3 regions of the Lentibacillus juripiscarius genome follow, and region 3 is predicted to be linked to each of the others. Evidence: predicted binding sites of a transcription regulator. Region 3 holds the regulator's gene; each other region holds the start of a gene.
The links. The regulator Rex, encoded in region 3, represses fermentation and respiration genes when NADH is low (regulators of the CRP and FNR family bind a similar motif). The targets are predictions, from matches to a motif close to TTGTGAAATATTTCACAA.
Positions count from the first base shown of each region.

Region 1: a site for Rex is predicted at 2,142-2,159, ahead of ACFSUO_RS06680 (cytochrome c oxidase subunit 2A). Genes of this name have one in related genera too.
Region 2: a site for Rex is predicted at 1,278-1,295, ahead of ACFSUO_RS07505 (hemerythrin domain-containing protein). Genes of this name have one in related genera too.

Region 1 is NZ_JBHUNA010000010.1:38,689-43,149, reverse strand. Features, by position in the region: gene ACFSUO_RS06690 (cbb3-type cytochrome c oxidase subunit I) at 1-1,451, opposite strand, end outside; gene ACFSUO_RS06685 (cytochrome c oxidase subunit II) at 1,464-1,925, opposite strand; gene ACFSUO_RS06680 (cytochrome c oxidase subunit 2A) at 1,938-2,081, opposite strand; gene addA (helicase-exonuclease AddAB subunit AddA) at 2,307-4,461, opposite strand, start outside.
Region 2 is NZ_JBHUNA010000017.1:29,124-33,584, reverse strand. Features, by position in the region: gene ACFSUO_RS07520 (M14 family metallopeptidase) at 1-340, opposite strand, end outside; gene ACFSUO_RS07515 (4Fe-4S dicluster domain-containing protein) at 537-776, shown strand; gene ACFSUO_RS07510 (acylphosphatase) at 872-1,141, opposite strand; gene ACFSUO_RS07505 (hemerythrin domain-containing protein) at 1,475-1,891, shown strand; gene ACFSUO_RS07500 (hypothetical protein) at 1,918-2,241, shown strand; gene ACFSUO_RS07495 (hypothetical protein) at 2,262-2,549, shown strand; gene ACFSUO_RS07490 (nitrate reductase subunit alpha) at 2,536-4,461, shown strand, end outside.
Region 3 is NZ_JBHUNA010000007.1:156,294-160,754, forward strand. Features, by position in the region: gene ACFSUO_RS04800 (CPBP family intramembrane glutamic endopeptidase) at 1-255, shown strand, start outside; gene ACFSUO_RS04805 (DUF4305 domain-containing protein) at 335-541, shown strand; gene ACFSUO_RS04810 (MDR family MFS transporter) at 544-1,956, opposite strand; gene ACFSUO_RS04815 (redox-sensing transcriptional repressor Rex) at 1,979-2,611, opposite strand; gene moaC (cyclic pyranopterin monophosphate synthase MoaC) at 2,614-3,108, opposite strand; gene ACFSUO_RS04825 (ABC-F family ATP-binding cassette domain-containing protein) at 3,246-4,461, shown strand, end outside.

The DNA of each region.
Region 1 (4,461 bases), on a different contig from region 3:
ATGACACCCAGCAGAAGCAATGTTGCACCAATTCCCATGACATATTCGTACGGAATCCAGCTTAGTGCTGTTTCGTGATCACCATAAGTGGTGTAGGATGTCCGTCTTGGGTCACCCAAAAGACCAACCATGTGCTGTGAACCGGACATCAATATCATTCCGACCGTCCATGTGATCGTCTGAATGATTCCCAATTTGTTCATCTGCGGTGTCAATTTGCGTTTCGAGATGAACGGAACAAGCCAGTAACAAATACCGAAGAAAGTGAGTACAACTGATACACCAACGGTTATATGAAAGTGGCCGACAACCCAAAGTGTATTGTGAATGACCTGGTTAATCTGGTTACTTGTGTTAATCAGTCCGCCTGCACCGCCAGGAATGAATGCAATCATTGCAATCATTGGTGCCAGGAAGCGAACATCTCCCCAAGGCAATTTCTTAAACCATCCGAACAATCCTTTTCCGCCATGTTTGCGTCCGGCACGCTCCAGAACAGCGAACATAGCGAATGCTGTCATCAGGGAAGGGAATGCGATGGATATACTCATGAACACGTGCAGAAATTTAACGGTTTCCGTAATTCCCGGGTCAATGATCTGGTGGTGAAATCCTCCCGGAATGTTCAGGATGACAAGCAGGATGACAACAACCCTTGCCAGTTTATCGCTGAACAGCTTCCCGCCAACAATTTTCGGGATAGCAACATACCAGGCAGATGATGCGACAATGTACCAAATATTCACCAATGTGTGACCGAAACTCCAGAACAATGTACGGCTCACCATGACATTGACTGTTTCTTTCCAGCCAAGTGACCAAGGGATAAGTGTAAGCACCTCATAGGTCACACCCAAACTTCCGAAAAACCAGAGTACGAATACTCCCATGGTGAAGAAAGCAAACAGCGGTGTTACTTGCCCTTTATGGTTTTTCCTCCAGTGGTTATAGTTGATAAACACACCGAAACAGTTCGACCAGATTCCCAGTACAATGAATACCAGTCCAATATAGAACACAGGTGACGCTGCCATCGGTGGATAGAATGTATATAAGACAGATGCCTCATTTGCCAGGATAGTTGCGACAACCAGCACAACTCCTACTAGTATCAGACCAAATCCGGTCCAGGCCATCTTGCGGACTTTCGGAAGCAAACCGCCGATCGTATGCGCGAATCCGGAATATAAATAACCAATCGTAAATGCTGCCGTAAAAATTAAGATCAATAGAATCCCATGGGCCGTCAATACCTGATAGTAATTCAGCCATGCCGGCAATTCCATGAGCCCAGCCCGCTCGAGTCCCTGCAGTAAACCGAGAACCCCGCCGATAAGCAATGTAATAAAAGCGACTGACAAATAGGATTTCGTTATTCTGGCATCTTTCGGGTTCGGCCCAAAGACTTTTTTTGGGTCATCATAAATAATATCTTTTAGCGGCCTTGCCATACTATCACTCCTTTACTTCACCGTAATCTCGGTGGACATCAGCTGATGCCCTGTCCCGCAGTATTCATTGCACAGAACTAGATAGTTGCCAGGCTCATCAAATGAATGCGTGATTTTTTGAATGTGCCCTGGCATCACCATCGCGTTTATGTTTGTTCCGGCAACCTGAAACCCGTGCGTTACATCCTTGGACGTCATCGTAAACGTAACTTTCGCTCCAGCTGGCACTTCAATGTCACCAGGATTAAATGAGAATGCCTGGAGTGTCATGATAACTTCATATTCGTTCTCGCCTCGCTTGTAAACCCCGGGCTCATCAAATGGAGCTGTCTCATCAACCTTTTGCGGGTCAATCGTATCCATATTGCTCGGTGGTCCCATGCCGAGTGCAAATCCCTGATAACCAACGATAACCATGAAAATAACTAGAATACCGGCACTTAACGCTAGCCAAATTTCTTCCAGACGATGCATACCGTTCCCCCCTTAAACTCTTTCCATATAAAGCCAGAACACACCGGCCCACATGACGACGATAATAGCTGCAACGATCAGCACTGATGCAAATGTACCTCTCAAAGACTTTTCATCATTCTTATTTTTTGGAGCACTCTGTTTTGAAGCTTCCATACATACTCCCTCCTCATTGATTCGGTTCACTTACATCATAGTCAGTGGGGGGCATTATCGAAGTGAACTGCATCACAGGTAAGTGTGATTTCCATAACACCACCCGGGGGAATGCACACGTCTTTCTTTTTTTGCGTAAATAAAAAGGCCAAATCCTTGACATGACAAGGATTTGGCCCGATGATTTTCCATATTCCCGTTGTAACAATTTCGCCACAAATGGTACTACATTTCCAGTTCGAGCTGTTTGGAAAAGAAATAAAGGTGTGCCGCCTTTACTGGCTTTTTCCAAATGCGCTCGAGCGCTTCTTTATAAAGGTTCATTTGTACGTCATACCGTTTGCGAAGTTTTTCCTTTGCCGTTTCTGCCACTTCTTCGGTCATCGTATCCGTTTTATAATCAAGAATGGCCCATCCGTCTTCCATTGGGATGACACAGTCAATCACACCCTGAATCAGCACTTGTTCCTCGGTATCATTTGTCCAGTCGGCATAGACTTCATTTGCCGGGAGAGTTAAGCTGAAAGGCACCTCCCGATAAACTTCTGCTGCATTTATTACCTTCTGCCCAATTGCTGTTGTGAAGAATTCGGAAATGGCATGCCCATCAATCGCGTCCGCTTCCTGCCGCGTGAGAAATTCCCCTTCAACCAGTGATTCCACAAACTCTGTGATCTGTTCAGGCTGGAGTGGCTGTTTTAATGGAATATGCTGCATCACCGTATGCATGGCCGTCCCTCGTTCTGCGGCGGTGATTTCTTTTTGTTTTTGCATGAAAGCGGGCCGTCTGACGATTGGCGGCTGAAACTGGGCAATCAACTGGTCACTGCTGTATTCATCCTTTTGTTCACGTTGTCGTTTCAGCTCGGTGACCGTCTGTTTTGAACGGGATCTGGCCGCCTCTTCGTAAGGATAACGGTAAGACAGCCTGTTGGCTACTGCTTCCGTATAAGCATTTTCTTCCATGTCCAGCGGTTCCCAGTTCATGAGTTTTTCTCTCAGATGACTGTCCTCGTGTTCGGAGTCTTTCTCCAGATCCGTATAAGCACTTCCATGCGTGACCGTTACCTTCCATTGGGATGGGTCAACACGAATCTCCTCCAGCACTTTATCTGCAACATCTTCCGTTCTGAGTGCATCATTCATCTTGTGCCGGATTAATGCAGGTCCAACCCAGTCCAGGTATGATTTCGATTTTACACGGTAATGTGCCGGCAGGATCCAGTCGGCGTGATCAATCATCTGCTCCCATTTCTCTTGTTTTTTGGTAAATGAGACGACACTTCCGACCATCAGCAGTTTCTCTTTCGCACGTGTCATGGCAACATACAACACACGCATTTCTTCCGCCAGCAATTCCCGCCGTTTTTCCTGTTTCATCGCATGATAGTACAGTGTCGGGTAGGTGATCCGTTTAACCGGGTCGATATATTTGCTGGCCATGCCAAGGTCCTTATGCAGCAAATACCGTTCATTCAGATCCTGCACATTAAACTCCTTGTCCATCGCTCCAAGAATAACGACCGGAAATTCCAGCCCCTTGCTTTTATGAATCGTCATCATCCGGACAACGTCTTCCTGTTCACTGAGGGCACGGGCAGCACCTAAGTCATCCCCGCGTTCTTCCATCCGTTCAATGAACCGCAAGAAGCGGAACAACCCACGGAATGAGGTCGTTTCATACCCGCGCGCCCGGTCATATAGTGCTCTTAAATTAGCCTGGCGCTGCCGTCCTCCTGGCATGCCACCGACAAAATCATAGTAGCCTGTTTCTCTATAAATCTGCCAAATCAACTCTGAGAGTGCCCCCTGGCGTGATGCCAGACGGTAACGGGCAAGATTGTCGAGAAAACGATCGGCCTTCGTGGCTGTCTCATCCATGCTCTGCCGACAGAAGGCCTTTAATGCATCATAATAGGTTCCCCACCTGTTTGCCAGACGGATTCGGCCAAGGTCTTCCTCATTCATGCCGACAATCGGTGACTTCAGTACAGATGCGAGCGGAATGTCCTGTCTTGGGTTGTCGATCACTTTTAAAAAGTTCAGCATAACTTTTACTTCAATGGCGTCAAAATAACCGGTCGACAAATCGGCATAAACGGGTATCCCCTGTTTTTTCAGTTCATCCATAATGGTTGGTGCCCAATTCATGGAACGCATTAAAATGACCATGTCACGATATTGGATATCCCGCTGGGCGTCAATCGTTTTATCATACACTTGCATGGGGGCATTACCGTTTTTTCCAATCCAGTCCTTTATCTTTTCCGCATATGCCCTAGCTTCCAGTTGAGCCTTTTCCAGATCCTGATAACTCTCTTCTTCAGGTGACATTTCTTCCGGTTCATCATTTGCTTCCCTGTCAATGATAACAAGTTCA
Region 2 (4,461 bases), on a different contig from region 3:
TTGCAAATGTATAGTGATTGAAATCTGTTAAGAGTAATTGATCAACACGTGCTGGAACTGCTATTGTTTCCCCGATTGATAAGTTGCCGGGATTAATCGTTGGGTTCACTAACTGAAGCATATCAACCGGCACATTCTGTTCCATAGCGACTTTCCACAATGAATCATTCGCAGCGATGGTACGGTTATGAATCATGTAGCCAGGAATTTGTACTGTTTCACCAGCCATTAATTGATTTGGATTCAATGCCGGGTTTGATTGTTCAATCAATACAAGCGGAACATCAAATAATTCACTGTAATACCAGAGGGAATCATTTGGCCGGATGGTGACTTCCATACATAACCTCTCCTTCATATGAATCCGATAGTAAATGGTATGTATAAACGCCCAGGAATGTGCTCCAACACTTGAATCTGCAGACAAAATTCTGTAATATACTTGTATAAGTGCGTGTTCAAAAAGTAGATAACCCGGACTTTTTGAACAACCCCTATAATGAATGATTTGTCCCTAATCTGAAGGAGGAATTAGCTTGGCTTTTGTCATAACATCACCTTGCATAAATGAAAAATCAGGGGAATGCGTAGAAGTTTGTCCTGTAGACTGTATAGAAGAAGGCAAAGATATGTTCTATATTGATCCTGATATTTGCATCGATTGTGGTGCATGTGAAGCGGTTTGCCCGGTCGAGGCCATTTATATGGAAGATGAAGTACCGGAAGAAGAAAGTAAATATACCGAATTAAACCGCCAATTTTTCGAGAACCGCTAGCGCAGAAGCGATGAGAACAAGAACCGCTGCATGCTGCCGGCGGTTCTTATTTTATCACGCATTAACGGGCTGTCATACCCCCACTGAATGAAGTTTCATTTGATGGAGAAATCCTTGAAACCTTTATCTTTCTGGTCTAAATCTACTTCCATATTGTCCACGTGAATAAACGGGCTGAATCCTTTTTTCAATGCCTGGAGAAAAGTATGGACCTGCTCTTCATCACCTTCCACTTCCAATTCCACGGTACCGTTTGCTTTATTTTGAACCCAACCATTCAAATGATGCCTCCTGGCCTGCTGCTGGGCTGAAAACCTAAACCCTACACCCTGAACACGGCCGCTGACAATGACATGTGCTAACATTCCTACCGTCTCCTTTATTTTCTCGCTATTCGTATATATAGCCACATAATGTATTCTTAAACATACCATTTTCCTTCTTAACAAACTCGTCATCCTATGTCAAGAAAATTATTTCGACAAAACTGTTACCAGGATTTCGTGATAATTATCACATTTTGACTAACATTCGCCATATAAGAATTGTGAGAGGTTAATAGGCGTGATATGCTGAAAAAAATAAAGGAAGTAAATTCCGATTAAATGACGGGCTGACGGGATGGTACAAATAAGAACGAATGTCAGCCTGCCTTATCTATTAATCTTTGAAAGACCAAAGCATAGGAGTGATTAAAAATGTCAGGTCCAGCTTTGAAACGTGCCGACAGTCATGCTGCCATACATGAAGCAGCATTAAACGAAGCAATCGAGCTAACAAACATGCTCGAAAAACTTGCCGATAACAGTCAGCAGGAAAAGGCAATGGAATTAGCATATGTGCTTGTCGAACAATGGGAGACAAGAACCCTTGCCCACGCTAGTTCAGAGGAAGAAGGTTTATATAAAGATCTGGTGAAGGAAAATCCGGATATGAAGGATGACATTGTTGCATTGACACGTGATCACGATTTGCTGCGGCTGCTGGTCGCTGAAATCAAACGGTTACTGCCCGAATTCGGGGTAACCGGCGGGGTGGTGCAGCGTTTCCATTCATTAATTATTGTTGATGAATTGCATAATCAAAAAGAATTGGATGTTTTGCCGGAGCATTAAAATAATACATCACTGGGAGGTGAAGCATGTTGCATTCTGAACAAGCATCAACCGGGAAAGAACGGTCGCTTCGTGTCATACTTCCGGAATTGTACAGCTTTATAACAACGGAGCTGGAAGATCGTTATAACATCCATCCGTATGATATTCAGGCGAATGCTGTTAAAGAAGCATCCGGGTATAAGATCATCCTTTATTATGGGGATAACTATGCTCATCAGAAGGCTCAATCGTTTTCCGTCAAGTCCCTTCAAAGCTTTGACACAGAATTGACGGCGTTCATTGAAGAAGTTGGGGAGTCCTGCAAAGAAGTGATGATTGCTGATTACTACCGAATGATGAAACCATAGCACAAAGGAGTGTATGTGTCATGTTCATGTTTGAAGATGAAGCAAATAATGTACAGGATCGGGAAGATTTATTGGCGATTTTAAAAATGCGGTTCGGTGAAATCCCTCCCAAAATCATCGAATCCATCTATGACATAAAAGAGTACGATACATTGGAACGATTAATACTTGTGGCTTCCAATGCTCCCAGCCTGAAAATTTTCCTGGAAGAAATGGAAGCAGGAAGTGGTAGCTTCAAAATCTTGGGGGAACGATTTAATCCAGTTGAGGCAACCCATCAGGGAGGTGGCACAAGTGAAAAAGAATAGAAATAAACTATTTGAAACCTTGAAACACGTAAAAGCCGGAACTCGCATCAATGAGGGCTGGACAGAAGAGAGTACTCGTCCCCGTGATTCAGAAGATATCTACCGAAGACGCTGGCAGCACGATAAAGTTGTCCGGTCCACACATGGTGTCAATTGCACAGGCTCATGCAGCTGGAAAATTTATGTGAAGGATGGCATTATTACTTCGGAAACGCAGCAGACCGACTATCCAAGTACAGGGGATGACTTCCCGGAATATGAACCACGTGGCTGTCCAAGAGGTGCCAGTTTTTCATGGTATACGTACAGTCCGATACGGGTGAAATACCCATATGTCCGCAGTGATTTGTATGCGTTGTGGAAAGAAGAACGCGAAGCTGGAAGCGATCCTGTCGAAGCATGGCAGAATATTGTCAGCACACCCGAAAAACGTGCCCAATATGTCCAGGCTCGCGGTAAAGGTGGCTTTGTCCGTGCAACATGGCGGGACATGAGTGAAATGATTGCCAGCGCTTCTATCCATACCATCCAAAAATATGGGCCGGACCGTGTCGCAGGCTTCAGTCCGATACCGGCCATGTCTATGATCAGCTATTCTTCCGGCACACGCTTCCTGTCGCTGATCGGCGGCACCATTTTAAGCTTTTATGATTGGTATGCAGACTTGCCGCCGGCTTCACCGCAAGTATGGGGAGAACAGACAGATGTTCCGGAAAGTGCCGACTGGTATAACTCCAAGTACTTCATTATCTGGGGTACCAATCTGCCGCAGACCCGGACACCGGATGCTCACTTCATGGTCGAAGCAAGATACAATGGGACAAAAGTCGTCGGAGTCAGCCCGGATTACGCGGAATATGAAAAATTCGCCGATATTTGGCTGCCAGCCCGTGCCGGCACAGATGCAGCACTTGCAATGGCCATGACCCATGTTATTTTAAAAGAGTTTTATGTCGATAAAGAAACGCCTTACTTTACAGATTACGCAAAAAAATATACTGACTTGCCATATTTGGTAACCCTGAGCGAACAAGATGGAGAGTACCGCAGTGACCGGTTCCTCCGCGCGTCTGATTTGAATGACGACCACGAACTGGGTGAATGGAAGACACTCGTTTGGGACTCTGGCACTGATACATTAGAAGCACCAAACGGAAGTATGGGATTCCGCTGGGATGGTGAAAGCAATTGGAACCTCCAGCTGGATAAAGAAGATGGTAGCTTCATCGATCCCGAACTTAGCTTCATCGATCGTCATGATGAGGCTGTGACAGTAAGCTTTCCTTATTTTGCAGAAACAGAAGGGGATATTGTCAAACGCGGTGTACCTGTCAGAGAAATACAGGATACGGATGGCAACCGTGTAAAAGTAACAACTGTCTATGACCTGATGATGGCGCATACGGGCATTGACCGCGGCCTGCCTGGGGATTATCCGTCTGATTATGATGATCCGAAACCATATACACCGGCATGGCAGGAATCCATCACAGGCGTTAACAAAAACCATGTCATCAAAGTTGCACGTGAATTTGCCGACAATGCCGAACGTACAAAAGGAAAATCAATGATTGCCATGGGCGGCGGAACAAACCATTGGTTCCATAGTGATCAGATTTACCGGGCTATTTTAAATCTCGTATTACTGACAGGTTCACAGGGTGTAAACGGTGGTGGCTGGGCCCACTATGTCGGCCAGGAGAAAGTGCGCCCGCAGGAAGGCTGGCAGCAGGTTGCCTTTGCCGGTGACTGGCAGAAAGCCCCGCGCCACCAGAACGGAACTTCTTATTTCTATTTTGTGACCGATCAGTTCCGTTATGAAAGCATACCAGATGATGCAGAAAAAACAGAATGGGGCAGCAAGTATAATGACATGCACCCGGCTGATTTGAATGCATTAGCAGCAAGACTG
Region 3 (4,461 bases):
CGGATGAACTTTTTCATTGCCGCGGCACTGTCTGCCCTTATTTTCAGCATCATTCATGGGGAACCGGAGCATACACTCGTATATGCCTCGATGGGATTTGTGTTTGCCTTTCTATATGTGAAGACCAAACGCATTATTGTGCCAATCCTCGTTCATATGGCATTGAATTCCATTTCCGCTCTCGTGCTATTACTGGGACCGGAAAAAATACAGGAGCAATTGGAACAGATGCAGACCGCTCTCTTACCGTTTTAATGCGGTCTGGCAGTTACTATCATTATAAATCTGCCATTAACGGCATGGCGTTACCACACTATTGCAAGGGGTAAAAACAATGATGAAAATGACACCAAAAACGATGGCAATCATCTATTTCCTTGTAGGGGCAATGTTTATCAGCATTGCCGTACAAATTACAGAAGGATCCGTCTGGAATTTCCCGACGATCATACTGGCGCTTGTAGCAACACTAGACGTTGGTGTCGGTATCCGGATGCTGATCATCCACTTCAAAATAAAAAACCAAAAGAAAAAGAAGTAGTGCTAAGCGGATGCACTGCTTCTTTTTAATTCCTCTGTTCCTTTCATAACAAACGACACCGGTATCATTAGAAGAATAAACACGCCGGCAATCATAAACGCTTCGTTCAGCGTCTGCAATGTTGCCTGGTCCGTTTCCATAGCAGTTGCAAACAGCTGAGCCCGCCGCACTTCATAATATATGGAGAAGAAAACAATCCCAAACGATGAAAAGATTTGCCGAATCACGTTATTCATGGCTGATCCCTGCGCCACCTGTTGATCCGGAATTGCATTCATGCCAGCTGTTGTTGCCGGCATGTTGCACATCCCGAGACCTGCCCCCCGTAAACAATGCATAATTAATATGAACCAGAATGACGTTGACATCGTGTTGAAGCCAAGGGCCAGTGTGAATCCGCCAAGCAGTAAGAGCCCAACAGGTACAACATATTTAGGGCCTTTTTTATCGAGCAGCCGGCCGCCCATTGTCATAAAGACGCCGCTCATTAATGCGGATGGCAAAAACAAGAGCCCGGTCTGCACTTCGCTCAAACCATACACTTCCTGGATAAGCAATGGCAGCAAAAATATACCGGAGAACAAACCAATAGACGCTGTCGCTGTCATCGCAATCGAGACCGAATAAGTAGGAATTTTGAATATCGACAAATTAAGCAGAGGCTGTTCCTGCTTCAGCTCATACCGGACAAAGATAATAATCAGAATAACCCCGGTAGCGATGCATCCGAGGCTTATTGGCGACAGCATCAATTCCAGTGTGGAGCCGCGTCCAAGTGCATAAAGAATGGAACCCACTCCTGCTGTGATAAGCAGGAATCCCGGCAGATCAAATTTTAAGTCCGGATTTTTCTCTGTTGGTTTTAAGTACCGGATGCAGAAGAAGATGCCAGTAATTGCAAATGGCAAATTAAACAAAAACAAAAACGGCCATTCGAAGTATTCAATGACAACCCCGCCGACTGTTGGACCGATAGCCGGTGCAACCATCGCTGCAATACCGTATATACCGACAGCCGTTCCTCGTTCCCCTTTTGGAAAAGCATTAAAAATAAGCGCCATCGCTATCGGCATCATCAAACCGCCGGCAGTTCCTTGGACGAACCGTGACATAATAATCATCGGCAAACTAACGGACAAAGCCCCCATCACTGACCCAGCCGTAAAAATAACCAAGCCGATTATGTATATGCGCTTCTTGCCAAACCGGTCACCCAAGTATCCTGTCAGCGGCATCGTCATCCCCATCGACACCATGAAAATGGTCAAAAGCCAGCTCACCTGCACAGCATCAGCCTCAAACAAATCCATGAATGTCGGCAATGTTGGATTCAGCATGCTGTTGTTTAATATAACGGTAAACGTACCGAATAAAACGGACATGACGACAAGCCATTTCGGATCAATTTTACGCATCATTTTTCCTCCTGAGGACGTATTAGCCATCTAACGGATAATGTTTCAAAAAATAAACGAGCGCCTGCAGTTCAATCGCCAAGTCTATATGGTGCACGCGAACCCCCGAAGGTACAGTTATTCGTGCGGGTGTGAAGTTCAGTATACCCTCTATGCCATAATCTGCCAGCCGATTCGTGATGCCTTGCGCTTCGCCGGATGGCACGGTTAAAATGGCTACCCGGACATCCCCCATTTTCTCCTCAAGGTCATCAATGTGGTAAATCGGAATACCGTCAATATCGGTCCCCGGCTTTTCCGGATCCGCGTCAAACGCCATGACAATTTTTGTATTGTTGTTTTTCAAAAAGTTGTAATGCAAAAAGGCTGTACCAAGATTCCCGACACCAATCAGGGCTACTTCCGTCAGTTCATCCTGGTCCAATGTTTTCCGGAAAAAACCGAGCAAATATTCCACATTGTAGCCATACCCTTTTTTTCCCAGTGCGCCAAAATAGGAAAAATCCCTCCGGATGGTTGCCGAGTCGACTTTCACGGCATCACTCAGCTCTTTGGACGATACACGCTTTTTCCCCTGATGATTCAGGCTGTTCAAAAACCGGTAGTAAAGCGGCAGCCGTTTGGCAGTCGCCTGTGGTATTTTATTTTGATCCACTCTCAGTCCTCCTTGACATCGCGGTGGTACTCCCCTGATTTGCCGCCGGTTTTGGTCACCAGGTATGTCTGGCCTATAACCATTCCTTTATCAAGGGCTTTACACATATCATATACCGTCAGTGCTGTTGCGGAGGCCGCTGTTAATGCTTCCATTTCCACCCCAGTTGAACCTTTCGTTTTGACCGAGGCAGTAATCATTAGTTCATAACTGCCATCAGCAATGTTCCAGTCAAACGTAATATCGGTTCCCTTCAACTGCAATGGATGACACATTGGTATCCAGTCAGATGTGTTCTTTGCAGCCATAATACCCGCAACCTGGGCGACCGCCAGTACATCTCCCTTTTTCATCGTACCGGCATTTATCTTTTCATATATTTCTTCTGTCAATTGAATGCTGGAAACGGCAGTGGCAGTGCGTTCAGTTTCCTTTTTATCACTAATATCCACCATCCTTGCCCTTCCCTGCTCATTAAAGTGCGTGAAATCAGACATATACTCCACTCCATTTTTGTTTATGGTTCAGTACCTATTCTATCAGAAAAGCATAAAGAAGTCGTGATGCGTTTCACAATATCATTTTCCTATTCATTCATGATACGATACACTTAAGAAGGATGAGGTGAACTAACATGATAGTGATGCAGCTGAATGACGTATCCAAGTCATTTGGAGCTGATGAAATTTTGGCGAATATAAAACTGGAGATACAAACAAATGACCGAATCGCCATTGTCGGCAGAAATGGCGCCGGGAAATCAACACTCTTAAAGATTATGGCCGGAGAACTTTCGTATGATGAAGGAGATCTGTTCAAACCAAAAAATGCGTCCATCGGCTACCTGACTCAGCACAGCAGCCTGGAATCAGACAAAACCATATGGGATGAAATGCTGGACGTTTTTGATGATTTGCTAATGCAACAACAGGAATTGAGAGAACTTGAACAAAAAATGAAACAGGCAGCCTCGCTAACTGATGCAACGTATGAACAGCTGCTGAACGATTACGACAAAAAACAGCAGCTATTCGCCGAAAATGGCGGATATGAATACGAAGCAAGCATCAAATCCGTTCTGACAGGTCTAAATTTCCATAACATCCCATTTGACACCCTTGTCAATAAACTGAGCGGTGGCCAGAAGTCACGCCTTGCACTCGGAAAACTGCTGTTAAAAAAGCCTGATCTATTAATATTGGACGAACCGACCAACCATTTGGACATTGCCACAATGACTTGGCTCGAACAGTTTTTAGCTAGCTACCCAGGTGCAATCGCCATCGTTTCACACGACCGGTACTTTCTGGATAAGACCTCATCGATTGTATATGAAATTTCACGGAACAGGTCAAAGAAATACAACGGGAATTACAGTCATTACTTGAAACAGCGGGCTATCGATTATGAGCAGGAAATGAAAGAATATGAAAAGCAACAATCAGAAATAAAGAAGATGGAAGATTTCATCCAAAAAAATATCGTTCGTGCGTCCACCACAAAACGCGCACAAAGCCGGCGGAAACAGCTGGCCAAAATGGAACGTATAGAAAAGCCAAAAGGTGACGAGAAATCAGCTTCCTTTTCATTCCGGATTAACCGTGCAAGCGGAAACGACGTCCTGAAAATTGACGAACTGGCATTTCAATATGGCGATGAAGCCATCTTTCAAAATATCACTGTACATGCCAGCCGCGGCGAACGAATTGCCTTAACCGGTCCGAACGGCGTCGGAAAAACAACCCTGTTAAAAACGATTACTGGAGCACTGGTCCCGTCAGCAGGCAATATCCAAATAGGCACTAATGTTCAAATCGGTTACTACGATCAGGAACAAAAGCAGCTGACGC